2 regions of the Streptomyces sp. NPDC127106 genome follow, and region 1 is predicted to be linked to the other one. Evidence: riboswitches for the same ligand, from Rfam matches in the RefSeq annotation. Region 1 holds a riboswitch; the other holds the start of a gene.
What was found. A riboswitch is a leader RNA that binds a small molecule or an ion and turns the genes downstream of it on or off. The one in region 1 is predicted to bind glycine.

Region 1 (14,693 bases):
CGCGGCGGGCTCGTCGGCCTTCTTCTTCATGTCGGTCACAGCTTCGGCGCAATCTCTTCGGTCCAGATCCGGGTCCGCTCCTCCTGCGGCATGTGGCAGGCCGACCAGTGCCCGCTGCCGTCCTCGGTCAGCTCGGGCCGCCGGGAGCGGGTGATGCCGCCCTTGGGGACGTCGGCGTACGGGCAGCGCGGGTTGAAGGCACAGCCGCTCGGGATGTTGATGAGGCTGGGCGGCGAGCCCTTGACCGGGATGAGGCGCTCGGTCTGCTCGCGGTCGATGCGCGGCATGGAGCCGAGCAGTCCCCAGGTGTAGGGGTGGCGCGGCTCGTAGAAGACCCTCTCGGCGGTGCCGCGCTCGACGCACCGGCCGCCGTACATCACGAGGATGTCGTCGGCCATCTCGGCGACCACGCCCAGGTCGTGCGTGATCATGATGACCGCGGAGCCGAACTCCTTCTGCAGGTCGCGGATCAGGTCGAGGATCTGCGCCTGGACGGTGACGTCCAGGGCGGTGGTCGGCTCGTCCGCGATGAGCAGCTCGGGGTTGTTGACCAACGCCATCGCGATCATGGCGCGCTGGCGCATGCCGCCGGAGAACTCGTGCGGATAGGCGTCCACGCGCCGGTGGGGCTCGGGGATGCCGACCCGGTCGAGCATCTCGACGGCGCGCTGCCGGGCGGCCTTCTTGTCCACGTCGTGGTGGGTGCGGTACGCCTCGACGATCTGCTTGCCGACCGTGTAGTAGGGGTGCATCGCGGACAGCGGGTCCTGGAAGACCATCGCCATCTTGTGCCCGCGCAGCTTGCGCACGTGGTCGGCGTCGGCCTTGACGAGGTCCTCGCCGTCGAGGACGACCTCGCCGGAGATGTGCGGGCGGCTGCGCGCGTTGCCGGTGCGGTGCAGGCCCATGATGGCCAGCGAGGTCACCGACTTGCCGGAGCCGGACTCGCCGACGATGCCGAGCGTCTTGCCCCGCTCCAGGTCGAAGGAGAGCCCGTCGACGGACTTCACCAGGCCGTCGTCGGTCGGAAAGTGGACCTTGAGGTCGCGTACGGACAGGAAGGCGCCGCCGCTGCGGGGCCCGGCCTGCTCGGGGACGAACACGGGCCCGTCGGCGCGCGTCTCGCCCGCGCCGGAGCCGGCCGCGGAGCCGGAAGTGGGGTGGTTCTCGGTCACGTCAGCCTCACGCGCGGGTCGATGACGGCGTACAGCAGGTCCACGATCAGGTTGGCCATCACCACGAAGAGCGCGGCGAGCAGGGTGACCCCCATGATCACGGGAAGGTCGCCCTGGCCGATGGCGGCGACGGCCGCCGTCCCCAGACCCTGGAAGTTGAAGGTCGTCTCGGTGAGCACCGCGCCGCCGAGGAGTCCGCCGAGGTCGAGGCCGAACATCGTGACGATCGGGGTGAGGGTGGAGCGCAGGGCGTGCTTGCGGATGACCACGCCCTCCTTGAGGCCCTTGGCCCGGGCGGTGCGGATGTAGTCCTCGCCGAGGACCTCCAGCATCGTGGCGCGCGTGATGCGGGCGTAGGTGGCGGCGAAAAGGAAGGCCAGGGTGATCCACGGGAGGATCAGGGCGTTGAGCCAGGCCCCGGGATCCTCCGTGAGGGGCTTGTAGTTGGACACGTCCAGCCAGCCGAGGCTGTAGACGAAGATCGCGGGGGCCACCATGCCGGTGAAGAAGATGGGGAGGGAGACGCCGGCGAGGGCGCCGACCATGACGGTGCGGTCGATGGCGGTGCGGCGTTTGAGCGCTGAGACCACGCCGGTGGCCACACCGGCGAGCACCCAGATGACCGCCGCGCCGAGGGCGAGCGAGAGGGTGACCGGCATGCGGTCGACCATGGTGTCCCAGACGGGCGCCTCGGTCTTGAACGAGTAGCCGAAGCACGGCGCCTCGCAGTGGGTGACCTCGGTGCCGCCGTCGTAGTCGCGGCCGACGAAGATGCCCTTGACGAAGGTCAGGTACTGCTCGGAGATGGGCTTGTCGAAGCCCATCTTCACGCGGATGCCCGCCAGAGCGGTCTCGTTGGTCTCGCGGCCGGCGTACATGAGGGCCGGATCGCTGCCCGTGATCTTCGGGACCGCGAAGAAGATGCCGAAGGTGACCACGGAGACCACCAGCAGCGTGGCGACGACGTTGAACAGTCGCCGTATGAGGTAGACGAGCACTGCAGTCGGCCGCCCGGGGCGGGCGGCTGCCGTCCCTCGTGGGGACGGCAGCCGCCGCCTGCGGCCTTCACCTGCCCTTCGGACTAGCGCATGTGCGGTGAAGGCACTTGCCTGTTGTTACGTGACGACTCGACTACGGGGTCACTTGCCGACGCCGATGACGGCGAGGTCGATCTTGCCCAGGGAGTCGTTGAAGTAGACGTTCGTCAGCCGCGGGTTGTGGTAGACGAGTGCCTTGTCGAAGTTGATGGGAAGGTAGAGGGCCTTCTCCATGACCTTCTTGTTGATCTCCGTGTAGAACGGCGCGGCGGCTTCCGGCGTGGCGGCGGCAGCGGCCTTGTCGAACAGCCCGTTGATCTCGGGGTCGTTGAGCTCGGTGTAGTTGTTGTTGGCGTTCGGCTGGATGAACGATCCGTCGACCAGCGGCTGGAGGAAGCCCGAGCCGGAGTTGTAGTCGGCGCCCCAGCCCATGACGATGATGCCGTAGCCCTTCTTCTTCACGTTCTCGGGCGAACCGATCGTGGAGGAGGAGAGCTTGCCGTCGTACTGGTCGATCGTGGCCTTGATGCCGATCTTGGCGAGCGAGGCCTGCAGGGACTCGGCCGTCTTCACCTCGGGGGCGCGGTTGTTGCGGACCGCGATGACGGTCTCGAAGCCGTCCGGCTTGCCGCAGGCCTTGAGGGCCTCCTTGGCCTTGTCCTCCTGCGGCTGGCCCTTCGTCAGGCCGAACGGGTCGTAGGACTTGTCGGAGCCGGGGATGCCGGGCGGCAGCATGTTGGCGCCGAGGTCACCGCTGGTCGGGCCGCCGCGGGCGGTCTGGAGGGACTTCGGGTCGGCCGCGTAGATGACGGCCTTGCGGCACTCGATGTTGTCGAACGGCGCGACGGTCTGCGGGAAGGCGAAGTAGCGGATGTAGCCCGTGAACGGGTTGTCCGCGTTCTTCTTGAGGTTCTCGTCCTTGAGGATCTTGTTCTTCGCGGCCTGCTGCACACCGGTGCCGTCGACGGCGAGGTCGATGTCGCCGGACAGCAGGCGGGCGTCCATGTCGTCCGGGTTGGTCGTCACCGTGAAGGTGACCTTGTCCGGCAGGCCCGTGCGGATCGTGTCCGTCTTCGGGTCCCAGTGCTCGTTGCGGACGAAGGTCGCGCCCTTGCTGGCGGTGAAGCTCTCCACCTTGTACGGGCCGGTGGAGATCGGCTTGTTGGTGTACGTGGCGCCGGTGTCCTTGGCGGCCGGGACCGGCGAGGAGGACGGCATGGCCAGCAGGTAGCTGAAGTCGGAGTTGGCGCTCGCCAGGTTGAAGACGATCGTCTTGTCGTCCGGCGTCTCGACGGACTTCAGGCCCATCTTGTTGGGGTCGGTGTCCTTGTACGGGCCGGGGTACTTCTGGCCCTGGTCGAGCAGGTCGATCAGGTAGGTGGGGCCACCGGACAGCACGTCCTGCGCGAAGACGCGCTCGATGCCGTACTTGATGTCCTTCGAGGTGATCGGCGTGCCGTCCTCGAACTTCACGCCGTCCTTCAGCTTGAGGGTGTACGTCTTGCCCTCGTTGCTGAGCACGGGCAGGGCCTCGGCGAGGTCCGGGACGAGCTTGGTGCCCGCCTCTCCCGGCTTGCTGTCGTACGCCAGCAGCTGACGGACGTAGAGGCGCTGCATGTTCCACACGAAGCCGTAGTAGGCACGCGCCGGGTCGAGGTAGTCGACGTCCTGCGGCGTCCAGAGCTTGAGCTCGCCGCCCTTCTCGGTCGACGGGTTCACCACGCCGGTGGTGGCGGCGTTGAAGGCCGCGTTGCCGCCGCCCTTGCCCTCGGTCTTCTTCTCCCCGTCCTTGCCGCCGCACGCGGCGGTCAGCGACAGGGCGGCGATCACGGCGGTGATCGCGAGTGCCTGCTTTCTGCGGATCACGTTGGTCCAACCTCCAGAGGTGGGTGAATCGGTGGAGCGGTTCAGCTGCCCTTGGGGTCGAGTGCGTCACGCAGCCCGTCCCCGAAGAGGTTGAACGCCAGGACGGTGATGAAGATCGTCATACCCGGGACCACCATGTACATGGGGTCGTCCTGGTAGATGGGGACGGCGTCGGAGAGCATCTTTCCCCAGGACGCGGTCGGCGGCTTGACGCCGGCGCCGAGGAAGCTGAGAGCCGCCTCCGTCAGGATGTTGGTCGGAATGATCAGCGTCGCGTAGACCAGGATCGGCGCGACCAGGTTGGGCAGCAGCTCCTTGATCAGGATGTAGCCGCGGCCGGCGCCGAGGCTGCGCGCCGCCTCCACGTACTCGCGCTCGCGCAGGGAGATCGTCTGGCCGCGGACGATGCGGCCGATGTACGGCCATCCGAAGAAGCCGATCACGACGATCAGCACGCCCATCCGGACACCCGAACCCTCGAACCCCCACAGGGAGTTGGGGACGACGGACACCAGCGCGATGGTGAACAGCAGCTGCGGGAAGGCCAGCAGCAGGTCCATCAGGCGGCTGATGAGGCCGTCGACCCAGCCGCCGAGGAACCCGGCGAGCGCGCCGAGCAGGCTGCCGATGACGACCGAGACGAAGGCGGCCAGGAAGGCGACGACCAGGGAGATGCGGGCGCCGTAGACGATCCGGCTGAACACGTCGCGCCCGTTGGTGGGTTCGACGCCCAGCAGGAAGTCGGAGCTGATGCCGCCCCAGGAGCCGATCGGCGTGCCGAGGTCCGGGTCGATCAGGTCCTCGTGGAACTCGTTGGGCGGGTGGCCCAGCAGGCTCACGATCTGCGGCGCGAAGACCGCCACGAGGATCAGGAGGATCACGACCACGCCGCCGGTCAGCGCGACCTTGTCGCGCTTGAGCCGCATCCAGGCGATACGGCCGGGCGAGCGGCCTTCGATGGCCTTCGCAGGGACGTCGGCTACGGCCACGGGTGCGGCGGGTTCCGCGCTCGTGTCATGCAGTGGTGCCGTCATCGTGGTGGGGACCCCTCTCGGCCGACGGGTTGCCGGCCCATGCCCGCCGCTGTGGCGGCGTTGGTGCGGAGTGGCGCTCTGGTGCGTGGTGACACGCAGGACTGTGCCGAGGTGCGGGAGGTGCGGGAGGTGCAGTGGCGCTCGGTGCGCTTTCGGGCGTGCCCGGGCACGCCCGGTGCGGTGCTGGTGCGGTGCTGCTGCGGTGCTGGTGAGGTGCAGGTGCCGTGCGGAAAGCCGTGCGAAGTACGCGAAAAGCGGTGCGGAACGACAAGCGACGTGCAGGGAGCCGAACCGTTTCCGCGGGAACCCGGCGGCTCTTGGGTCGGGAGTCTTCAACGGCGCCGCGATCAGCCGCCAGACCCGCAGATGAATGGATGCGCAACCGTGATGTGAGGGTCGGGTTCCCGTTATCCGGACTGCCGTGTCGGCTCAGCGGAGCAACACCGTCCGTTCGGTGCACAATCGGACAACGCGCCCAACTCGCGGTAGGAGTATGCCTTTTGGGCCCGCATCAGCGAAGAAATCCGGACAAGAAGAAGGCCGCGGGGAACGGTCTGTTCCCCGCGGCCGGAGCGTCGCGCGACGCGGTCGTTTCAGGTGCCGGTCAGTAGGCCGGAGCCTGCCCCTCGCGGTCGTAGAACGGTCGCGTCTGCGACCGGAGCCACATCGCGACGGGGTCGTGCTCGTCGGCCAGCGCCACCGTGCACACCGGCACGCCCTCGGGCACCGCACCCACGGACTGGCGCATCATCTCCCGTACGGACTCCAGCGCGGGCGCGGAGGCGTCGTACAGGTCGAGCCCCACGGCGAGGTACGGCGACCCCAGCGCGGGCTGCACCCAGGCGCGCCGCAGCGAGCGCACGGCCGGTGTGCGGTGCGCGTGCTGGGTCAGCAGCCCGTAGAACTGCGGGAGCTCCAGGGCGGGCTCGGAGAGCCGTAGCGGGCCCGCCGGCATCCGGTCGAGGCCGGTGGCGATGCGGCGCAGATCGGCCCAGGGGATGCCGAGGCCGCCGCCCTGGGCGTGCGGATTGAGCCACAGCCCCCAGCGGTCGGGATAGAGGGCGCGCGCGATGTCCCGGCCGGTGACCACCTCGTAGCCGCGGTTCCAGCCGCTGGCGGCCAGCTCCTGCGGGGAGGTCACGCAGGGCGCGTACCCGAGGCCCTCCAGCTCCATGCCGCCGTACTGGGCGTCCGGTGAGCCAGGGTTACCCTGCCAGAGCAGCATCCACAGCCGGCCCTCGGCGAGGGCGCGCAGAAGTGACTCGTAGCTCTCGTAGCGCCCGGGAGTCACTTGGCGCATGATGTGCTCGACCTGCCCGGCCGCGGCAGTGCCTGACGCACTCACCGTACCCCTCCTCGTCCGCACGCGTGTCCAGGCCACCCGTGCGGCCAGGAGATGTCACCAGCTTAAGCGTCGCTAGGGCACGTAGAAGGGGCGTACGCGCGTAACGATGAAGTCGACCACCGGGTCCTCCGCCTCGTCGAGCAGGACCAGCTGCACCGGCCAGGGTGCCGGAACCCTTGCCAGAGCCCGGGCGAGGGCCTCGCGCGGGGCGTTCTGCGCGGCGGCGTCCCGTCTCGACAGGCGGACACCGATGCAGAGTTCCGGGTCGCCGCCCTCGACGCTGGCGAGGCAGCGGTGGGCGGCCACGACCAGGCCGGTGGTGCGGAACTCCTCGGCCGCGGCGGCCAGGAAGTCCACCGGGTCGTCCTGCCAGTCGGGCTCGAAGAGCCGGACGCGGCCGCCCGTGGCGGGCCCGTCGAGCTCCGTCCGGCCGATCCGGCACAGCTGGGCGACTGCGGGCGGGGGCAGCGGCACGCCCACGGTGCCCTCCGGGTTCACGGCGATGCCCAGCTGCGGGGGCAGGCCGCGGGCGAACTCGACGGCGGGGGCCACCGCGAAGTCCATGCCGGGACCGACGCAGGCTCGGAACTGGGCCTCGGAACTGTAGACGGGGACGTACGCCGCCCCGCCGATGTCCATGGTGGGCAGGGTCAGGGAGGGGCTGTCCGGGCCGCCGCCGCCGGGCAGCGGGACCCACACCCGGCTCCGGCCCAGCACCTCGACGATCCTCGGGCCGGCGTCGGGCACGCCCAGGGCCGCCCCGAGCACCTGCTCCAGCTCGTTCTCCGGCCAACCGCCGCCGTGCATCTCCGCCTCCGCTTGTCGCGCCGTGTACCGGCAGAGGGTAGCCGCCCGCGCGCTTCCCCCGCCCCCCCCCGCCGTCCGCCCCCGCCGTCCTCGCCGTCCGGTCCTCGCCGGCCGGTCGCCGTCCCGCTCCCCGCCCTTCGGTCCCCGCCGGCCGGTCGCCGTCCGGTCCTTGCCGCTCAGGCCCCGCCCGGCTCCGCGGGCCGGAAGGCTATCCGGGTCAGCCGCCCGGCCGAGGCCCGGTCCAGCAGCACCACCGAGGCGCAGCCCGGCGGCAGCGGCCCCGACTCCGCGGCCCGCACCAGCCGGCGCACCGCGGCCCGGTGCCGGGCGAAGGCGTACGCCGACACGCCGCGGCCCCGCGCCGCCTGACCGGAAAGGGCCTCCTGCGGGGTGGCGTCCAGGATCAGCAGGTGCAGGGCCCGGCCGCGGCGGCGCGCCGTCGCCGCCAGCAGCCCCCGCACCCAGCGCTGCGTACCGCAGTCGTGGACGACGACCGATGCGCCGGAGCGCAACGTCCGCCACAGCCCCCAGTAGTGGGCGATCCGCACCAGCGGGCGGTAGACGGCGTACGGGAGCGCCGCGGGCATGCGTTGCTCCCATCGCTCGCGCACGTCCTGGGAGTCGATTCCGCCGCCCTCGGCGGCCCGCTTGATCAGCGTGCTCTTGCCGCCGCCGGGCAGGCCGGAGACCACCACGATGTCGCCCTCGGCGAAGCCGAGCCGGCGCGGCGCGCGGTCCCCCCGACCGCGCAGGTCGCGTACCGGCCCGTGGTGCTCGCGCGCCCGGTGGGCGGGCACTCCGTCCACGGTCCCGGCGGTCGCCAGCACTCCGAATCTCCGCACAAGATCGCCTCCCCCGTATCGGGCCTCGAGGACCCCATGCCCACTGAGTGTAAAGAGACGGTAATCCGATACCGCCGGTTCCGGCCGGGCCGTCCGGCCACCGGACACGGACCGGGACGTACCTAGCGAATGGCACAGTCTTTCGCTCCCACCCCTCCGCTCCGCGGCCCGGCGTGCAATGATGTGCGCCATCTGGACCAACTGCATACCGGCCGCTTGAATCCGCGCGGGAGAGTCCCGACGGGCCGCGAGGCCGCGTCCGGGCGCCGAAGGAGCAAGTACCTCCCTTGAATCTCTCAGGCCCCGTACCGCGTGGATGAGGCAGATCTGAAAAGCGAGCCGCGCCCCTCCCGTCCCCCGCGACGGACCGGGGTGTGCTCCACCCAAGGTGCAAGTCGGTGTTCCCGTTCCCGCGGGACTCTCGGCGAACCTCTCAGGTTCCGATGACAGATGGGGAGGAACGTCCTCGTCATGTCATGCCCTGGGACCCGGGAGCCACACCATGAGCACTGCCCCCCGCCTGACCGCCCTCGATGCGCTGCACCGCTCGCTCGGTGCGACCATGACCGACTTCGCGGGCTGGGACATGCCGCTGCGGTACGGCAGCGAGCGCGACGAACACAACGCCGTGCGCACCAAGGCCGGCCTCTTCGACCTCTCCCACATGGGCGAGATCACGGTCACCGGTCCGGAGGCCGTGAACCTCCTGGACTACGCCCTGGTGGGCAACATCTCCACCGTCGGCGTCGGCCGCGCCCGCTACACCCACATCTGCCAGGAGGACGGCGGGATCCTCGACGACCTGATCGTCTACCGCCTGGCCGAGACCGAGTACATGGTCGTCGCCAACGCCTCCAACGCCCAGGTCGTCCTGGACGCCCTCACCGGGCGCGCCGCCGGCTTCGAAGCCGAGGTCCGCGACGACCGCGACGCGTACGCGCTGATCGCCGTCCAGGGCCCGGAGTCCCCCGGCATCCTGGCCTCCCTCACCGACGCCGACCTGGACAACCTGAAGTACTACGCCGGCCTGCCGGGCACCGTCGCCGGCGTGCCCGCGCTGATCGCGCGTACGGGCTACACCGGCGAGGACGGCTTCGAGCTGTTCGTCGCCCCCGAGCACGCCGTGGAGCTGTGGCAGGCGCTGACCAAGGCCGGCGAGGGCGCCGGTCTGGTGCCGTGCGGCCTGTCCTGCCGCGACACGCTGCGCCTGGAGGCGGGCATGCCGCTGTACGGGCACGAGCTGACCACCTCCCTCACCCCGTTCGACGCGGGTCTGGGCCGGGTCGTGAAGTTCGAGAAGGAGGGCGACTTCGTGGGCCGCGCCGCCCTGGAGGCCGCCGCCGAGCGCGCCGCCACCAACCCGCCGCGCAAGCTGGTCGGCCTGGTCGCCGAGGGCCGCCGCGTCCCGCGCGCCGGGTTCCCGGTCGTGGCCGGCGGCGAGGTGATCGGCGAGGTCACCTCCGGCGCGCCGTCCCCGACCCTGGGCAAGCCGATCGCCATGGCGTACGTGGACGCCGCGCACGCCGCGCCCGGCACCTCCGGCGTCGGCGTGGACATTCGCGGTACGCATGAGCCGTACGAGGTCGTCGCCCTGCCCTTCTACAAGCGGCAGAAGTAGCGCCCGCGCGGCGGCGGCCGCCGGCCGCCGGCCGCGGCGTCTCACCACGCAAGACCACTGTTCGTTCGCACTCCCCCGCATCCAGGAGAATCAGGTCATGAGCAACCCCCAGCAGCTGCGTTTCAGCAAGGAGCACGAGTGGCTGTCGGCCGCCGAGGACGGCGTCGCCACGGTCGGCATCACGGAGTTCGCGGCCACCGCGCTCGGTGACGTCGTGTACGCCCAGCTCCCCGCGGTCGGCGACACGGTGACCGCGGGCGAGACCTGCGGCGAGCTGGAGTCGACCAAGTCGGTCAGCGACCTGTACTCCCCCGTCACCGGCGAGGTCGTCGAGGCGAACCAGGACGTCGTGGACGACCCGAGCCTCGTGAACAGCGCTCCGTTCGAGGGCGGCTGGCTGTTCAAGGTCCGCGTCGCGGAGGAGCCGGCCGACCTGCTCTCCGCCGACGAGTACGACCAGCTCACCGCCGGTAAGTAACTGACCACAGGGGATCCTGATGTCCGTTCTGAACACCCCTCTCCACGAGCTCGACCCGGACGTCGCCGCCGCCGTCGACGCCGAACTCGTGCGCCAGCAGTCCACCCTGGAGATGATCGCGTCGGAGAACTTCGCTCCGGTCGCCGTCATGGAGGCCCAGGGCTCGGTCCTGACCAACAAGTACGCCGAGGGCTACCCGGGCCGCCGCTACTACGGCGGCTGCGAGCACGTCGACGTCGTCGAGCAGATCGCGATCGACCGGATCAAGGCGCTCTTCGGCGCCGAGGCCGCGAACGTCCAGCCGCACTCCGGTGCGCAGGCCAACGCCGCCGCGATGTTCGCGCTGCTGAAGCCGGGCGACACGATCATGGGCCTGAACCTGGCCCACGGCGGTCACCTGACCCACGGCATGAAGATCAACTTCTCCGGCAAGCTCTACAACGTGGTCCCCTACCACGTCGGCGAGGACGGCCAGGTCGACATGGCCGAGGTCGAGCGCCTCGCCAAGGAGTCCAAGCCGCAGCTGATCGTCGCCGGCTGGTCGGCGTACCCGCGCCAGCTGGACTTCGCCGCCTTCCGCCGCATCGCGGACGAGGTCGGCGCGTACCTGATGGTCGACATGGCCCACTTCGCGGGCCTGGTCGCCGCGGGCCTCCACCCGAACCCGGTGCCGCACGCCCACGTCGTGACCACCACCACGCACAAGACCCTGGGCGGTCCGCGCGGCGGCGTGATCCTGTCCACCCAGGAACTGGCCAAGAAGATCAACTCCGCGGTCTTCCCCGGCCAGCAGGGCGGCCCGCTGGAGCACGTGATCGCCGCCAAGGCGGTCTCCTTCAAGGTCGCGGCCTCGCCCGAGTTCAAGGAGCGCCAGGAGCGCACCCTGGCCGGCGCGAAGATCATCGCCGAGCGCCTGGTCCAGGACGACGTCAAGGCCGTGGGCGTGGACGTGCTCACCGGCGGCACCGACGTGCACCTGGTCCTGGTGGACCTGCGCAACTCGGAGCTGGACGGCCAGCAGGCCGAGGACCGCCTCCACGAGATCGGCATCACGGTCAACCGCAACGCCATCCCGAACGACCCGCGGCCGCCGATGGTCACCTCGGGTCTGCGGATCGGCACGCCGGCCCTGGCCACCCGCGGTTTCGGCGCCGAGGACTTCACCGAGGTCGCCGACATCATCGCGGAGGCCCTGAAGCCGGAGTACGACGGCGAGGCCCTCACGGCGCGCGTCTCGGCGCTCGCCGCGAAGTTCCCGCTGTACCCGTCGCTGTAGGCCACGGCTCGGGGGGCCCGGCCTTGTGTCACACAGGGCCGGGCCCTTTCTCATGGCCCGGGGCCGCGGTCCGGTACGTCGGGACCGCGACAGACCCCGTACAGGCCGGCGTAACCGGCACCCCCACGAACTGACGTACGCTGATTAACCGGGCATGGGCGCCCACGAGGTGATCTTTGCCCGCAATCCCTGCAAGATCCGCCCCCTCCGCCGGCCGCCTCGTAACGCTCCGAGACCGGTCCGACGGTCCGCTCCCCGCCACCGCGGGGGTGAATAACTCCCGGGAGTCCGCCACCGTGGCCATTTCGGTTTTCGATCTCTTCTCGATCGGCATCGGTCCGTCCAGCTCGCACACCGTGGGTCCGATGCGTGCCGCCCGCATGTTCGTGATGCGGCTGAAGAAGGACGGTGTGCTCGCGCAGACCGCCTCCGTCCGGGCGGAGCTGTACGGCTCGCTCGGCGCGACCGGCCACGGCCACGGCACCCCGAAGGCGGTGCTGCTCGGCCTGGAGGGGCACTCGCCGCGCACCGTGGACGTGGAGACGGCCGACGACGAGGTGGAGCGCATCCGGCAGACCGGCCGGCTGCGCCTGCTCGGCACGGAGATAGGAAGCGCGCACGAGATCGCGTTCGACGAGCCGAGCCAGCTGATCCTGCACCGCCGCCGGTCCCTGCCGTACCACGCGAACGGCATGACGCTCTTCGCGTACGACGCCTCGGGCGCCCCGCTGCTGGAGAAGACGTACTACTCGGTCGGCGGCGGCTTCGTGGTGGACGAGGACGCGGTCGGCGAGGACCGGATCAAGCTCGACGACACCGTGCTGAAGTACCCCTTCCGCTCCGGTGACGAGATGCTGCGCCTGGCCAAGGAGACGGGCCTGTCGATCTCCTCGCTGATGCTGGAGAACGAGAAGGCCTGGCGCACGGAGGAGGAGATCCGCGGGGGCCTGCTGGAGATCTGGCGGGTCATGCAGGCCTGCGTCGCCCGCGGCATGTCCCGCGAGGGCATCCTGCCGGGCGGCCTGCGGGTCAAGCGCCGCGCGGCGTCCACGGCGCGCCAGCTGCGCACCGAGGGCGACCCGATGCTGCACCGCAGCGAGTGGACGACGATCTACGCGATGGCGGTGAACGAGGAGAACGCGGCGGGCGGGCGCGTCGTCACGGCCCCGACGAACGGCGCGGCGGGCGTCCTCCCGGCCGTCCTGCACTACTACGTGAACTTCGTGCCCGGCGCGGACGAGGACGGCGTGGTCCGCTTCCTCCTCGCCGCGGGCGCGATCGGCATGCTGTTCAAGGAGAACGCCTCGATCTCCGGCGCCGAGGTCGGCTGCCAGGGCGAGGTCGGCTCCGCCTGCTCGATGGCGGCGGGCGCGCTGGCCGAGGTCCTCGGCGGCACCCCGGAGCAGGTCGAGAACGCGGCCGAGATCGGCATGGAGCACAACCTGGGCCTGACCTGCGACCCGGTCGGCGGCCTGGTCCAGATCCCGTGCATCGAGCGCAACGGCATGGCGGCGGTCAAGGCGGTCACGGCCGCGAAGATGGCCATGCGCGGCGACGGCAGCCACAAGGTCTCCCTGGACAAGGTCATCAAGACCATGAAGGAGACCGGCGCCGACATGAAGATCAAGTACAAGGAGACGGCCCGCGGCGGTCTCGCCGTCAACGTCATCGAATGCTGACCTGAACCGGTCTCCGTACACGCAGGACCCCGGGCGCCGCGGCGCCCGGGGTCCTGCGCATCTCCCCCCGGCCACTCACCCGACCTGCGGCAACCGTCCCGATTTTCCCGGGCGTTGAGGTTTGACGTGGATTGATCACGCTTCAGGGCGAACCGTGGGGGTCGGGGCTGGTACGGGAGGATCCCCGTGCGCAAGGGTGATCACGTGACGTCGCGGCCACACCCCCGGCGGCCGGCCAACCGCCGTGGACCGCAGCCCCTTCTCGTCGTACGGAGGACTTCACCATGGCAAGCACCCGCAGCGCCCGCGTGATCGCCGCTCTCGCCGCGCTCCCCCTCGCCGCCCTGCTCTGCTCGGGCACCGCCCAGGCCGACAGCGGCGCCGGTGCGGGGATCTCGTCGAACGCGGCCGCCGCCGAGATCATCGGCAGCGGCGTCTTCGGCGCCAACGCCGGCAACTCTTCCACCACCCAGCAGGTCTCCACCGGCTCCGGGGCGACGAACCAGAGCAACGGCGTCCAGCTGAACGGCACCGGCTCCGCCTCCGTCGGACAGTCCAACGGGAACGTGCCGGTCTTCGTCGAGCCGGCTCCCGTCGAGCCCGCTCCGTAGCCGCCCGGTGACCCTGCGGGTCCGCCCTCCGGCCGGGGGGCGGGCCCGCTCCCGTCAAGAGAGGGGCGCCGGCCGTGGCAGTCATCGAGCACCGCGTCCTCCCCGTCCGACTGGAGGCCGCGCCCGAGCCCGTGGCGCTGCAGGCGGCCTTCACGTACCGCTCCGACCGGCCCTACGAGCTGACCCTCGACTTTCAGGGGGCGGGCCGGCACCTGGCGCGCTGGGTGTTCTCCCGGGACCTCCTGCTCGACGGGGAGGCGCGGGCCACCGGCGCGGGCGACATCCGGGTCTGGCCCCGCCGGCACCGCAGCGAGCCCCGCGTGTACCTCGCCTTCAGCAACGGCGAGCGCGGCTGTGTGGTCTCCGCCCGGGCCAAGGACGTCCGGGTGCTGTGCCGGCGACTGGTCGGGCTGGTGCCCCGGGGCGAGGAGCAGCGGCACTACGATCTCGACTCCGAGCTGGAGGGTCTTTTGACCCGATGACTCACTGGATCAGCCATTTCAGCTGATTGAGAAATTTGAGTGGTTTTGCTGCAACCATGGGCGCGCAGGCGGTGTCTCCGGGAGTGACACCACCAGTCCCCGTCTCTCGAGAAATGGGGGACGTCATGAACCACCTCCGCCGCCGGCAGACCGTGGCCCTGGCCACCGGAGCTCTGCTCACCGCCGGAATCGCCCTCGCCGCGCCCGCCTCCACCGCCCCGGCGCCGGCCGCCGCGGCCGCCGGGCGCACCGCCGTCCCGCACGTCGTGAACGCCCGCTGGGCCGGGCACTGCGCGTACGACCGGATCGTCATCGACCTGCGGGGCCGCGTCCCCGACGTCGAGGTCACCCGCGTCCCGCGGCTGTACCGGGACGGCTCCGGCGCGCCCGTCCCGCTCGCCGGGAAGTACTTCCTGCAGATCCGCCTGCACCCCGCCGACGCG
Region 2 (14,693 bases), on a different contig from region 1:
ACCCGCTCCTCGGGAGTGCGTCGGGCTCCGCGCGCCGTCAGCCGGAGACCTCGCCGACGGCGTCGGCGGCCGGCTCCCCGGCGGCCGAGCAGGTGGGCTACCGCGGGCCGACCGCGTGCGCGGCGGCCGGCATCACGTACCGGCAGCTCGACTACTGGGCGCGGACCGGGCTGGTGGAGCCCACGGTGCGGCCCGCGTACGGCTCCGGCACCCAGCGCCTGTACAGCTTCCGTGACGTGGTCGTCCTCAAGATCGTGAAGCGTTTCCTGGACACCGGGGTCGCGTTGCAGAACATCCGCAACGCGGTGCAGCACCTGCGGGACCGCGGTTTCTCGGACCTGGAGCGCATGACGCTGATGAGCGACGGCGCCACCGTGTACGAGTGCACCTCGCCGGAGCAGGTGGTACGGCTGCTCCAGGGCGGTCAGGGGATCTTCGGCATCGCGGTGGGCGTGGTGTGGCGGGACGTGGAGAACGCCCTGTCGCAACTGCACGGCGAGCGGGTCGATACCGGCGAGACGGTGATCGGGCACAACCCGGCGGACGAGCTGGCGGCCCGGCGCAACCGGGCCGGCTGAGACGCCTCACGCACCGGCGCGCGTAGCCCGGCGCGCGCTGCCCCCTGCGGCCTCGGCATTGTCAGCGGCGTAAGGCAGCATCGGTGCTGTGAGAGCCGCGCCGACCATCCTCCATCTCGACATGGACGCCTTCTACGCCTCGGTGGAGCAGGCGTCGAAGCCGAGCCTGCGCGGGAAGGCCGTGATCGTCGGCGGGCTCGGGCCGCGCGGGGTCGTTGCGACCGCCTCCTACGAGGCCAGGCGCTTCGGGGTGCACTCGGCGATGCCGACGGCCCAGGCGAGGCGGCTCTGCCCGAACGGCGCCTACCTGTTCCCCCGCTTCGAGCTGTACCGGTCGGTCAGCGACATCGTGATGGGTCTGCTGCGGGAGCTCTCCCCGCTCGTGGAGCCGCTGAGCCTGGACGAGGCCTTCGTGGACCTGGAGGCGGGCGGCGGCGTCTGGGACTCCCGCTCCGCGCGGGAGACCGGGGAGCAGCTGAGGGCGGACATCCTGGCCGCGACGAGCCTGACCGGGTCGGTGGGGCTCGCCGGATCGAAGATGCTCGCCAAGGTGGCCTCCGAAGAGGCCAAGCCGGACGGGCTGCTGATGATCGAGCCGGGCACCGAGCGGGAGCTGCTCGCGCCGATGTCCGTACGCACCCTGCCCGGGGTGGGGCCGGCCACCGGTGAGCACCTGCGGCGGGCCGGGATCTCCACGGTCGGGGAGCTCGTCGAGGCCGGGGAGGACGAGCTGGTCCGGCTGATCGGGCGGTCGCACGGGGTGGGGCTGTACCAGATGGCGCTGGGCCTGGACGACCGGCCGGTGGTCGCCGAGCGCGATGCGAAGTCGGTGTCGGTGGAGGACACCTTCGACGTGGACCTCCACGACCGGGTGCGGATCCGGACCGAGGTGCAGCGGCTCGCCGACCGGTGCGTGGGACGGCTGCGGGCCTCAGGGCACTCGGGGCGCACGATCGTGCTGAAGGTGCGGCGGTACGACTTCTCGACCCTGACCCGTTCGGAGACGCTGCGGGGGCCGACGGACGATCCGACGGTGGTGCGGGAGGCCGCGGCCCGGCTGCTGGAGGCGGTGGACACCACCGGCGGGGTGCGGCTGCTGGGCGTGGGCGTGACCGGCCTCGCGGACTACACGCAGGAGGACCTGTTCGCGCAGTTCCAGGCCGCCGCCTCGGCCATCGGGGGCGCTGGGGGCACCCCGGACGCGTCCTCGGGGGCCGCAGGGTCCGCGGGGCTTCCCGGGGTCGGCGGGGGCGAGGGGTCGGAGGGGGCCCAGGGGGCTCCTGAGGCGCCTGCGGCGGACGGGTCTACCGGATCGACCGAGGGGCCGACTGACGGTCCGGAGCGGGCCCGTGAGCGGCACTGGGCGGCCGGGAAGGACGTCCGGCACGCCGTCTACGGGCCGGGGTGGGTGCAGGGCAGCGGACTCGGCCGGGTCACGGTGCGGTTCGAGCAGCCCGGATCGGCCCCGGGCCGGGTCCGCACCTTCCAGGTGGACGACCCGGACCTGGAGCCGTCCGATCCGCTGCCCCTGGTGGGCCGGGCCGGGTGACCAGTGCCCGCGGGCGGGCGGTCGTCCTCGCCGGCGCTACTCCTCGTTCTGCTCGCCCTTCGCCAGACGGCCGAAATCGGCCTGGAACGTGAAGTCGGACGGGAGGGACACGTCCAGTCCGTAGTGGTGGTAGAGCTGCAGCTCCTGCTCGGGGGACAGGTGGCGGCCCACCCCGAAGTCCGGGGCGTCCTTGATCAGGGAGCGTTCGAAGGGGACGCGCAGGGTGTCGTCGACCAGCTCGCTCGGCTCCAAGGGGACGAAGGCGTCCCGGCTGAACAGGCCGGTCCGGACGGCGGCCCACTCCGGCACTCCGGTGGCATCGTCGAGGTAGACCTCGTCGACCGTTCCGATCTTGGTCCCGTTGCGGTCGAACGCCTTGCGGCCGATCAGGCTGCGGGGATCGATATCTGTCTGCACGGTCCCTCCACGTGGGTCGCAACTCCTCCGTAATGACTACAAAAGGCCATTTCCCTGATGGGGGCCACTCGAAAGAGGTCCGGGAACCTCGCTGGTAGGCTGGGTGGTGGCTGCTGACCCTGTGCGGGAGAGTCCTCCACCGAGTTCGACGGAGGCGCCGAAGGAGCAAATCCTCCCCGGAATCTCTCAGGCATACGTACCGCACGGACGAGGCCACTCTGGAAAGCAGGGGCGGTGCCGGGCCCGCAGTGCCGGTTCCACTCCTCACCGACGGTGAAAGCCGGACCCCGCGGACGACCTCCGCAGGAGCCGGTGAAGCTCTCAGGTTGAGATGACAGAGGGGGAGGCCGTCCGGGCGCCCGCGCCGTGGTGCCCCTCGCAGGTCGTACGACCCAGGAGGCCTCCGTACATGACCGCCAACCGCATTCCGCTCTCCCAGCTGGAGCGAGGCATCCCCTTCGAGCAGCGCCACATCGGCCCGGACGCCGAGGCGCAGGCCAAGATGCTCGCCCAGGTGGGCTACGGCTCGCTCGACGAACTGACCGCCGCCGCGGTACCGGACGTCATCAAGACCGCCGAGGCGCTGAACCTGCCCGAGGCGCGGACCGAGGCCGAGGTACTGGCCGAGCTGCGCAGCCTGGCCGGCCGCAACCAGGTCATGACCTCGATGATCGGTCTCGGCTACTACGGGACCTTCACCCCGCCGGTGATCCTGCGCAACGTGATGGAGAACCCGGCCTGGTACACCGCGTACACGCCGTACCAGCCCGAGATCTCCCAGGGCCGTCTCGAGGCCCTGCTGAACTTCCAGACCGTCGTCGCCGACCTGACCGGCCTGCCGACCTCGGGCGCCTCCCTCCTCGACGAGGGCACCGCCGCCGCCGAGGCCATGACCCTGGCCCGCCGCGTCGGCAAGGCCAAGGGCAACGTGTTCCTCGTCGACGCCGACGCCCTGCCGCAGACCATCGCCGTGGTCGAGACCCGCGCCGAGCCGATCGGCATCGAGGTCGTCGTCGCCGACCTGTCCGACGGCATCCCGGCCGAGATCGCCGAGCGTGGCATCTACGGTGTCCTCGTCCAGTATCCGGGCGCCTCCGGTGCCGTCCGCGACATCAAGCCGGTCATCGACCAGGCCCACGGGCTCGGCGCGATCGTCGCCGTCGCCGCCGACCTGCTCGCGCTGACCCTGCTGACCTCCCCGGGCGCCCTGGGCGCGGACATCGCCGTCGGCACCACCCAGCGCTTCGGCGTCCCGATGGGCTTCGGCGGACCCCACGCCGGCTACATGGCCGTCCAGGACAAGCACGCCCGCTCGCTGCCCGGCCGCCTCGTCGGCGTCTCCGTGGACGCGGACGGCAACAAGGCGTACCGCCTGGCCCTGCAGACCCGCGAGCAGCACATCCGCCGCGAGAAGGCCACCAGCAACATCTGCACCGCGCAGGTGCTGCTCGCCGTCATGGCCGGCATGTACGCCGTCTACCACGGTCCCGAGGGCCTGAAGACGATCGCCCGCCGCACGCACCGCTACGCGGCGCTGCTCGCCGCCGGTCTGACGGCCGGCGGGGTCGAGCTCGTGCACGGTTCGTACTTCGACACCCTGACCGTCCGGGTGCCTGGCAAGGCCGCCGAGGTCGTCGCCGCCGCCCGCGAGGGCGGGGTCAACCTGTTCCAGGTCGACGCCGACCACGTCTCCGTCTCCGTCGACGAGACCACGCTGCGCGCCGACATCGAGGCCGTCTGGGCCGCCTTCGGCGTCACGGCGGACGTCGAGGCACTGGACGGGACCGCCGCCGACGCGCTGCCCGAGGGTCTGCTGCGCTCGGACGCGTACCTCGCGCACCCGGTCTTCCACCAGCACCGCTCCGAGACCGCGATGCTGCGCTACCTGCGCAAGCTCGCCGACAAGGACTACGCGCTGGACCGCGGCATGATCCCGCTGGGTTCCTGCACGATGAAGCTCAACGCGACCACCGAGATGGAGCCGGTGACCTGGCCCGAGTTCGGTCAGCTGCACCCGTTCGCCCCGGTCGAGCAGGCCGAGGGCTACCTCACGCTCATCAGCGAGCTGGAGGAACGTCTCTGCGAGGTCACCGGCTACGACAAGGTCTCCATCCAGCCGAACGCCGGCTCCCAGGGCGAGCTCGCCGGCCTGCTCGCCGTCCGCGGCTACCACCGCGCGAACGGCGACGAGCAGCGCACCGTCTGCCTCATCCCGTCCTCCGCGCACGGCACCAACGCCGCCAGCGCCGTGATGGCCGGCATGAAGGTCGTCGTCGTCAAGACGGCGGACGACGGCGAGGTGGACACGGACGACCTGCGCGCCAAGATCGAGCAGTACCGCGACGAGCTCGCCGTGCTGATGATCACCTACCCGTCCACGCACGGTGTGTTCGAGGAGCACGTCGCCGACATCTGCGCCCAGGTCCACGAGGCCGGCGGCCAGGTCTACGTCGACGGTGCCAACCTGAACGCCCTGGTCGGCCTCGCCAAGCCGGGCCACTTCGGCGGCGACGTCTCGCACCTGAACCTGCACAAGACCTTCTGCATCCCGCACGGCGGTGGCGGTCCGGGCGTCGGCCCGGTCGGTGTCCGGGCCCACCTGGCCCCGTACCTGCCGAACCATCCGCTGCAGCCGACCGCCGGCCCGGAGACGGGCGTCGGCCCGATCTCGGCCGCGCCGTGGGGCTCGGCCGGCATCCTGCCGATCTCCTGGTCGTACGTGCGGCTCATGGGCGGCGAGGGCCTCAAGCGCGCCACCCAGGTGGCCGTGCTCGGCGCCAACTACATCGCCAAGCGCCTGGAGCCGCACTACCCGGTGCTCTACACCGGCCCGGGCGACCTCGTCGCGCACGAGTGCATCATCGACCTGCGCCCGCTGTCGAAGGAGACGGGCGTCAGCGTGGACGACATCGCCAAGCGTCTGATCGACTACGGCTTCCACGCCCCGACCATGTCCTTCCCGGTGGCCGGCACGCTGATGATCGAGCCGACGGAGTCCGAGGACCTCGTCGAGATCGACCGGTTCTGTGACGCGATGATCGCCATCCGCGCCGAGATCGAGCGGGTCGCGGCCGGCGAGTGGCCGGCGGACGACAACCCGCTGCGCAACGCCCCGCACACCGCGACGGCGCTCGGCGGCGAGTGGACGCACGCGTACACCCGGGACGAGGCCGTCTTCCCCGGCGGCGTCTCGGCGGCGGAGAAGTACTGGCCGCCGGTGCGCCGCATCGACGGCGCCTTCGGTGACCGGAACCTGGTCTGCTCCTGCCCGCCGCTGGACGAGTACGACGCCTGATCCGCGCGACCTGACACAAAAGTGTGAGGTGACTGCACGCTGAAGGGGCCGGTCCGGGAGAATTGCTCCCGGGCCGGCCCCTTCGGTTCGGGCTGTTCCGGCGTTCCGTCGAGCCGTGTCGGCTAGGCCGCCTGCGCCGCCGCGAGCGGGCGGTGCGGTGCGATGATCTGGCCGTCCGGCAGCAGCTCACCGGTGTCCTCGAAGAGCAGGACACCATTGCACAGCAGGCTCCAGCCCTGTTCCGGGTGATTGGCCACGGGCTTCGCGGCCTCCCGGTCGGCGGAGTCGGCTGACGGGCACGCTGGCTGGTGCTGGCACATGGATGCGTTCTTTCGCTGCGGTGTGGTCTGTGTGCTGCGGCTCGATGCCTGGTTCATGGCCGCCCCCCGTGGTCGACGACTAGATGCGGTCAGTCCCAGTGTTGCCCTCCGGACCTCGGACCGCAGGGATTTCCGGTAGCTGTCCTCACAGATTGATGACGCATCACCCGTGCGGGCGGTTCAGCCCAACTCCCCTGTCATTTTGGGTGGTTCACGGGTGGCCCGGCAGGACTACGCCGGATGGGCCGTACGGGGGAGGGGCTCTGCCGAGCGGCCTGCCGAGCGGCCTGCCGAGGGGTCTGCCGAGGGGCCTGCTCAGGCAGCCGGAGCGGCCAGCGGAGGCCTCATCGGCGGGGCCGGAGGGGTGAGCCGGTGCGTCATCACGGGCAGCAGCTCCGATACCGGATGCGGCCGGTACGCGGCGATGCCGGGCGGGGCCGGGGCCAGTGGCACCAGCAGGTCCGCGGCCGCGGGCAGACCGGCGGAGGCATCGGCTCCGACCGCACCGTGCAACCAGAGCGTCAGCATGTACAGCTCCGGCACGGACAACAAGCGGGGCTGGTAGTTCTTGCCGAGCGCCTCCGCCTGGCGCAGCGCCCGCTCGGTGGCGGCGACGTAGGGGCCCTCGAAGAAATGGGAGAAGACCCAACCGTCCGCGGTCAACCGGGTGTCCGCGGCGGCGATGTGCCGGTCTCCGCTGCGGATCAGGAACCGCCAGCCGGTCAGCCGGGTGCGGGGCGGACGGGCCGGGGTGGCCGGCTGGGCCATGCCGAGCCGGTCGAGGACGTGGACCGGCAAGGGCAGCTCGGCAGTCAGCGGACCCTGCACGGCGCGCAGGGCGGGGGTGCCCGCCGCGACGGCTGCGGGGGAACCGAGTGCCGCGAGGACGCTGCGCAGGGCAGGCGCGGGAGCCGGGGGGACATGCAGCGGCATGGTGGGTCGCCTCTCACTTGGGAGACCTGTGGATCGGGGGGCAGTGCGGACGGCGCTGTCGCATTCTGGGGCCAGAGGGGGGCTGAGGGGCAATGGCCGCGCGCCAACTCTCTGCCTCGTTTGCGGAGTTTATACGACATGTGTTCACGCAGTGTTTCGGGTAGCCGGCCCGCCTATTGCAGGCAAGGCGCTTACCGGTCCCGCTGACATGGCATGCATGCCGGATACACGCGAACACGTCGCGCTGACCTCGGAGGTTACCTGACGGGGGCTCGGCTGGAAAGCGTCGATTATCCGGAACCGGCAAAACCGATGCGGAATTTGCATACGGACGGTTGCCAGGTGAATGTGCCATGGCGCCCTTCGGCCAAACCGGCGCACGCTCCCCGTCCCGCTCCACCCCGCCGCGTTATCGATCTCGCCTCCGGGGCATCATCGACCGTACACGCGCGTCCGGGTGCCCGGGCGATGCCCACTCGAGGAGGGACGCTTCGATGGGGGAGAAGGTCGTGGCGGGCGGATTCGACCTGTCCGATCGCCGGCGGTATCGGAGGAAGCTCCACGAGTGCCTGGAGGGACTGGAGCGGCTTCTGGCGGAGAAGCGGTTCGACCGCCCCAAGAACATGATGGGGCTGGAGATCGAGCTGAATCTGGCGGGGGCCGACGGGATGCCGAGAATGGTGAATGCGCAGGTTCTCGAGCGCATTGCGAGCCAGGATTTCCAGACCGAACTCGGAATGTTCAACCTGGAGGTGAACGTCCTTCCGCACCGACTCGGCGGCCGGGTTTTCGACCAGCTCGCCGAAGAACTGAGCGCGGGGCTCGGCTATGCGCACCGGCAGGCCGCCGCGATCGACGCGGGCGTGGTGATGATCGGCATCCTGCCGACGATCACCCGCTCCGACCTGGTCACCGCCAACCTCTCGGCCGTGGACCGCTACTCGCTGCTCAACGAGCAGATCCTGATGCTGCGCGGCGAGGACTTCCTCCTCGACATCGACGGGGTGGAGCGGCTGACCTGGAGCACCGGGTCGATCGTCCCGGAGGCCGCCTGCACCTCCGTACAGCTGCACCTGCAGGTGACGCCGGCCCGGTTCTCGGACGTGTGGAACGCGGCCCAGGCGGTGACCGCCGTCCAGATAGCCGTCGGAGCCAACTCGCCCTTCCTGTTCGGGCACGAGCTGTGGCGGGAGTCGCGCCCGCCGCTGTTCACGCAGGCCACCGACACCCGGCCGCCCGAGTTGCAGGCGCAGGGAGTGCGGCCGCGGACCTGGTTCGGGGAACGGTGGGTGGATTCGGCGTACGAGCTCTTCGCGGAGAACGTCCGCTTCTTCCCCGCCCTGCTGCCCATCTGTGACGAGGAGGAGCCGCTGCGGGTGCTCGCCGAGGGCGGGGTCCCGACCTTGCAGGAGCTGGTCCTGCACAACGGCACCATCTACCGGTGGAACCGGCCCGTGTACGGGGTCGCCGACGGGGTGCCGCACCTGCGGGTGGAGAACCGCGTGCTGCCGGCCGGGCCGACGGTCGCCGACGTCGTCGCGAACGCCGCCTTCTACTACGGGCTCGTCCGCACCCTCGCCGACGAGCAGCGCCCGGTGTGGACCCGGCTGCCGTTCGCCGAGGCGGAGGCCAACTTCGACGCGGCCTGCCGGTACGGGATCGACGCCCGGCTGCGGTGGCCGCGCCGCGGCCGCGGCGGCGGCCTGGCCAGCGTCCCCGCCGTACGACTGGTCCTGGACGAGCTGCTGCCGATGGCGGCGGCGGGGCTGGACGCCTGGGGCATCGAGCGCGCCGACCGGGACCACTACCTCGGCATCATCGAGGAGCGCTGCCGGCGGCGGGCGAACGGGTCGACCTGGCAGGTCGACACCTACCACCGGGCGCTCGCGGCCGGCCTGGATCGGGACGCGGCGCTCGCCGCGATCACCCGTCGCTACAGCGAGCTCATGCACAAGGGCGACCCCGTGCACACCTGGCCGGTCGGTCTCCCGGCCCAGGAGAGGGGAGCGCCGGTACCGGCCCGGAGGCCCTGAGCCGGGCCGGGCCGGGCCGCGTTGCAGCAGCCGGTACGCCGTCCGCTGATCCCGTTCCGCCGCCGAGGAGGCAGTATGGGGTGGTCGGAACGGGATGGCGGAACGGGAGTCGGACGTGCGGGCGCAGCCGGAGCCGGTGGTCGGGTCGTTGGACGAGGACGGGCGGCGGAGTCTGCTGCGCACCGAGACGCTGCTCGTGCTGGCGCTGTCGCTGGGCGCGAGCGCCGCCTCCTCGCTGATCAGTTTCATCGGTTCGCTGACCAAGCCCGGCGGCCTGAAGGACCAGGCCGCCACGCTCAACGGTTCGTACGCACCCGGCCGGCCCTGGCTCGACCTGGCCTGGCAGCTGTTCGGGATCTGCACCGCACTGGTACCCGTGCTGCTCGTCGCCCACCTGCTGACCCGGGAGGGGGTGCCGGGGCTGCGGGTGCTGGGCTTCGACCGTACCCGGCCCGGCTGGGACCTGGCGCGCGGGGCGTTGGTGGCGGCGGGGATCGGGAGCGCCGGGCTGGCGTTCTACCTGGCGGCGCGGGCGAGCGGGTTCAACCTCACGGTGGTGCCCGAGGCGCTGCCGGACGTGTGGTGGAAGTTCCCCGTGCTGGTCCTCTCCGCGGTGCAGAACTCCGTGGTGGAGGAGGTCATCGTGCTGGCCTACCTGCTGCGCCGGCTCGACCAGCTGGGTTGGTCGCCCACGGGTTCGCTGGTGGCCAGTTCGGTGCTGCGCGGTTCGTACCACCTGTACCAGGGCGTCGGCGGCTTCATCGGGAACATGGTGATGGGCGCGGTCTTCGTGCTCGCCTACCGACGGTGGGGGCGAGTGATGCCGCTCGTCGTCGCACATGCCCTGCTCGACGTCGTGGCCTTCGGCGGGTACGCGCTGCTCGCGGGCAAGGTGGGCTGGCTGCCGACCCCCTCGTAGCCCCCGGTTCCCGGAGCCGGCGCCGCACGGGGGGCTCAGGGCCGGGTGAGCAGCTCGCCGTCGATGACGGTGACCGCGTTCCCGGTCAGGAGGGTGCGGTCGCCCGCCAGGGTGACCCGTACCAGGCCGGTGCGGGCGCCGCCCTGGAGACCGGTCAGCTGCGTGCGGCCCAGACGTTCGGCCCAGAACGGGGCGAGAGCGGTGTGGGCGCTGCCGGTGACCGGGTCCTCGTCGATCCCGAAGGCCGGGAAGAAGCCGCGGGAGACGAAGTCGTAGCCGCGGGCGGGGTCCTCTGCGGGAGCGGTGACGATCACGCCGCGTCGGGCGTAGCCGCGCAGGGCGGCGATGTCGGGGGTGAGCCCGCGCACGGTCCGCTCGTCCGCCAGCTCGACGAGCAGGTCGCCGACGTGCGCGGACGTGTCGTGGACGGACCTGATCTCGGCGCCGAGGGCCGCGCGGACGGCGGTCTCGGTCGCGACGGGCGTCAGCTCGGAGGTCGGGAAGTCCAGGGTGATGCCGCCGTCCTCGGCGGCTTCGGCGGTGAGGATGCCGCAGCGGGCGGTGAACCGGATCAGGCCCCGGGCGAGGCCGCCGGTGGCGAGGACGTGCGCGGTGGCCAGCGTGGCGTGGCCGCACATGTCGACCTCGGCGGTCGGGGTGAACCAGCGTAGGGCCCAGTCGGCGTTCCCGCCGGGCGGCAGGGGGTGGGCGAAGGCCGTCTCGGAGAGGTTGACCTCGGCGGCGACCTGCTGGAGCCAGGGGTCCGGGGGGAAGCCGTCCGCCAGGAGCAGCACCCCGGCGGGGTTCCCGGCGAAGGGGCGGTCGGTGAAGGCGTCGACGATTCGGAGGCGCATGGCCCGACGGTAGGCTCGTTCCTTGATCGCGGACAAACGCCGATCCGGGAGGACTGGTGTCCGGTCTCACTGAACCTTGACCCGTCTCACTGAACTGTGACCGCTCGCCGCCAGTCAGCTGGCTGTGGTCCGGCCACGGGCGACCGGCGGCTGACCCGACTCCGGGCTCTTGTGGCTAGTCGGTCAGGGGGTGCCGGGGGCGGCGTCGAACAGGGGGGCGAGCGGACCACCGTCGTACCCGACGACGAGGCAGTCCGCCGCGACTGGTCCCCGGGAGAGCTCCACGAGTCGGGTCAGGGCCGCAGCCTCGGACGGCAGCCCGGCCGGATCGAGACCGAGCGCCTGGGCCGCGCGGTCGCGCCGCCGGTCGAAGTCGGGGCGGTCCTCCCGGTACTCGTCGGCGACCACCCGGAGCCCTTCGGCCGTCCTCCCGGGAGCGTCCCGCCACCACGGCGCCACGAGACACAGCCTCACCAACTCCGGCAGCCCGAGCGCGAGCAGTCCGGCCCCGCCGTCGAGGCTCACGTACACCACCGGGCGTTCCTCGCCGCCGTCGCCGACGAAGCAGAACGCGTCCCCCGAGCCGGCCCGAGCGAACTGCTCCAGTCGGGCTCCGGATGCGAGCCGGATCCCGTCCCCCAGCTCGTGGGAGGCCGGGTCCGTCGCGTCGAGGTCCGCGACCCCGGCGAAGAACGCGATGACCTCCTCGTCGGTGCCCAGGAGGGGCAGCAACGCGGCCGGCACATCGGGAGAGGTCGGTACGGCGGGTCCGGCTGGTGGATTCGATCCGTTCACCCGGCCACCGTATCCAGGGTCCCCGACACCGGCTGCGGCGGGCTGTCAGGGGCCCCTGTGGGCTCGTTGCGGTGACGAGGTGGCGCGACGCGCAGTCGAGGGGGTGCCGCCTGATCCACAGGGGGCAACGTCGACTGGACTGGTCACAGGGGTGTTCGGTACGAGTTTCCGATATATCGTTGACGCATCGCGAGCGATTGGCGATAGTTGAGACATCGCAGGAGCGATACACGGAGCACCGGAACCACGGATGGCGAAAGGAGCGCAGTCATGCGTTCACGCGGACAGCACGGATACGGCCACGGCCACGAGCACGGTCGGGGCCACGGGCACTGCGGGCCCGATCGTCGCGAGGAGTTCATGAAGCGCGCCGCCTTCGGCCCGTTCGGCCCGCCCTTCGGGGGCGGCCCCTTCGGCGGGCGGGGCGGGCGCGGCGGGCTGCGCGGCCGGGCCCGGCGGGGCGATGTGCGCGCCTCGATCCTGGCGCTGCTCAAGGACCGGCCGATGCACGGCTACGAGATGATCCAGGAGATCGGCGAGCGCAGCGGCGGGGCCTGGAAGCCCAGCCCCGGCTCGGTCTACCCGACCTTGCAGCTGCTGGAGGACGAGGGGCTCATCGCGAGCGAGAGCGAGGGTGGCAAGAAGCTCTTCACGCTCACCGACGCCGGGCGCGCCGAGGCCGAATCGGGGTCGGAGGCCCCCTGGGCCGAGGCCGGGCGCGGCTTCGACTTCGAGGCGATGCACGAGGTCCGGACGGCCGGGATCGGCCTGATGGAGGCCTTCGGGCAGGTCTTCAAGACCGGCACCCCCGAGCAGCGCGAGAAGGCCCTCGCGGTCATCAACGACGCCCGCAAGAAGCTCTACCTGATCCTGGCCGACGAGCACTGAGCCGGCGGGTGACGGGTGACGGGTGACGGTCAACGGCGCGGCGCGCCCCCCCGGGGCCCCCCCCGGGGGGGCGGGGGGCCCCCCCCCCGGGGGGGGGGGCGGGCCGGGGGGGGGGGGGCCCGGGGGGGGGGGCGGGGGGCGGGCGGTCGCGCCCGGGCGGGGCCCCCCGCGCGGCGCCCCCCCCCGGCGGGCCCCCCGCGCCCGCACGGCCCGGGGCGGCGGCGTCCCCGGTGGGGGGCGCCCCGGAGGCGGTCAGGTGACCAGGCCGGCGAGCTTGCGCAGCGATTCGTTCAGGGCGGCGGTGGCGGAGTCCTTCAGCTTGCCCGCCATCAGGGAGACGGCCGCGCCGGTGAACTCCCCGTCGATGCGGACGACGGTGGCGCCGTCGTCGGGGGCCAGGGTGTAGCGGGTGAGGACGGCGACCCCCATCGGGCCCTTGCCGGTGATGGCGAAGAGGCGCTCCTCCTCCAGCTCCGAGACGGTCCAGACGACTTCGGCGGGGAAGCCCATCATCTTCATGTTCTCCTCGAAGGTCGCCCCGACCGCGAGGGTCTCGGGTCCGCCCTTCGGGAAGCTCGTGTGCGTCGCGCTCCACCGGCCGTACGCCGGCCAGTCCGTCAGCTGGGCCCAGAGCCGCGCCGGGGACGCCTCGATGCGTGACTCCGCGGTCACCTCTGCCATGCCGCCACCACCCTTCTCGTCGGGTACGTGCGGCGGAACGTATCCCCGGCGGGCGGAACATTCAATACTGACGACTCGTCAGATAACAGGAGCTGATCACGGCGGGTATCACATGTGTCTCAACAGGTGTCATGGTCGTGACGGTCCTGACAAGCCCTGACATGATGGCCCGATGCAAGCGTCTGGGAGGAACGCCGGACTCGGCCTCGCGCTGGTCTCCGCGTTCGCGTTCGGTGGTTCGGGAGTGGCGGCGAAGCCGCTGATCGAGGCGGGGTTGGACCCGCTGCACATGGTCTGGCTCAGGGTGGGCGGCGCGGCGTTGGTGCTGTCCCCGCTGGCCTGGCGGCACCGGGCCCTGCTGCGCCGCAAACCGCTGCTGCTCGCAGGCTTCGGCATCGTCGCCGTAGCGGGCGTGCAGGCCTTCTACTTCGCCTCCCTGTCCCGGATCCCCGTCGGCGTGGCCCTGCTGCTGGAGTACCTGGGGCCGGCGCTGCTGCTCGGCTGGATCCGCTTCGTGCAGCGCAAGCCGGTGACCCGGGCGGCCGCGGCCGGCGCCGCGGTCGCCGTCGTGGGGCTGGCGTGCGTGGTCGAGGTGTGGGCCGGGCTGAAACTGGACGCGCTGGGCGTGCTGCTCGGCCTCTGCGCCGCCTGCTGCCAGGCGTTCTACTTCGTCTTCGCCGACCAGGGTGCCGACGGTGACGACGCGCCCGACCCGATCGGCGTGATCGCGTACGGCATGCTCATCGGCGCGCTCGTGATGTCGGTGATCGCCCGCCCCTGGGAGATCGACTGGCAGGTGCTGGGCGGTCATGCCCTGATGGGGGACACGCGGGTCCCCGCGCTGCTGCTGCTCGGGTGGGTCGTGCTGGTCGCGACCGTGTTCGCGTACCTGACGGGTGTCGTGTCGGTGCGCAGCCTCTCGCCCCAGGTGGCCTCGGTCGTGGCCTTCCTGGAGGCCGTCGTCGCCACCGTGTTCGCCTGGATCCTTCTCGGCGAGCACCTTTCGACGCCGCAGGCCATCGGCGGTGCGCTGGTGCTGGGCGGAGCCTTCATCGCCCAGACCGCGCGGCCGGCGCCCGCGCCGCCGCAGGCAGCGCCGCCGCAGGAGCAGCCGCAGGGAGCGGAGCAGCTCGTGCCGGTTCCGGTGGACCGGGAGGCGACCACCGCATAGGCTGGCGCCCATGCTTTCGACCGTGCTCCCGCCGCCCGCCGCCTAGCGCGGGCGGCCCACACCGTCTGAACGAGAACCCGGCCCGGGGGCTCCCGGGCCGAGTCGTGCTGCCCGCGATGCGATGAGTCGTCTCCTTCGTCCTTTACGCATGCGCGGAGAACCACGTGTCGAATCCCTCGCCCGCTTCCGGGCGCAGTCTGCTGTCCCTCGTCGTCGCCGGTGCCGCCTGGGGCACCGCCGGCGCCGCCGCCTCGCTCCTG

Region 2: linked by a shared signal. The riboswitch ahead of gcvP (aminomethyl-transferring glycine dehydrogenase) and the one ahead of gcvT (glycine cleavage system aminomethyltransferase GcvT) in region 1 are both predicted to bind glycine.

What each region holds. Positions count from the first base shown of each region.
Region 1 is NZ_JBHXTC010000023.1:31,211-45,903, reverse strand. It holds gene ACFVGY_RS20335 (ABC transporter ATP-binding protein) at 1-30, opposite strand, end outside; gene ACFVGY_RS20330 (ABC transporter ATP-binding protein) at 36-1,103, opposite strand; gene ACFVGY_RS20325 (ABC transporter permease) at 1,172-2,173, opposite strand; gene ACFVGY_RS20320 (ABC transporter substrate-binding protein) at 2,315-4,078, opposite strand; gene ACFVGY_RS20315 (ABC transporter permease) at 4,120-5,112, opposite strand; gene ACFVGY_RS20310 (enhanced serine sensitivity protein SseB C-terminal domain-containing protein) at 5,717-6,457, opposite strand; gene ACFVGY_RS20305 (enhanced serine sensitivity protein SseB) at 6,530-7,264, opposite strand; gene ACFVGY_RS20300 (AAA family ATPase) at 7,441-8,106, opposite strand; glycine riboswitch at 8,324-8,427, shown strand; gene gcvT (glycine cleavage system aminomethyltransferase GcvT) at 8,609-9,724, shown strand; gene gcvH (glycine cleavage system protein GcvH) at 9,822-10,202, shown strand; gene glyA (serine hydroxymethyltransferase) at 10,222-11,478, shown strand; gene ACFVGY_RS20280 (L-serine ammonia-lyase) at 11,775-13,157, shown strand; gene ACFVGY_RS20275 (hypothetical protein) at 13,442-13,768, shown strand; gene ACFVGY_RS20270 (SsgA family sporulation/cell division regulator) at 13,843-14,250, shown strand; gene ACFVGY_RS20265 (hypothetical protein) at 14,376-14,693, shown strand, end outside.
Region 2 is NZ_JBHXTC010000047.1:38,078-52,770, reverse strand. It holds gene ACFVGY_RS29175 (MerR family transcriptional regulator) at 1-578, shown strand, start outside; gene ACFVGY_RS29170 (DNA polymerase IV) at 667-2,127, shown strand; gene ACFVGY_RS29165 (PRC-barrel domain-containing protein) at 2,164-2,544, opposite strand; glycine riboswitch at 2,659-2,756, shown strand; gene gcvP (aminomethyl-transferring glycine dehydrogenase) at 2,954-5,839, shown strand; gene ACFVGY_RS29155 (DUF5999 family protein) at 5,962-6,159, opposite strand; gene ACFVGY_RS29150 (hypothetical protein) at 6,475-7,092, opposite strand; gene ACFVGY_RS29145 (glutamate-cysteine ligase family protein) at 7,587-9,125, shown strand; gene ACFVGY_RS29140 (CPBP family intramembrane glutamic endopeptidase) at 9,220-10,044, shown strand; gene ACFVGY_RS29135 (PhzF family phenazine biosynthesis protein) at 10,080-10,898, opposite strand; gene ACFVGY_RS29130 (hypothetical protein) at 11,082-11,693, opposite strand; gene ACFVGY_RS29125 (PadR family transcriptional regulator) at 11,964-12,581, shown strand; gene ACFVGY_RS29120 (SRPBCC family protein) at 12,834-13,262, opposite strand; gene ACFVGY_RS29115 (DMT family transporter) at 13,435-14,433, shown strand; gene ACFVGY_RS29110 (DMT family transporter) at 14,598-14,693, shown strand, end outside.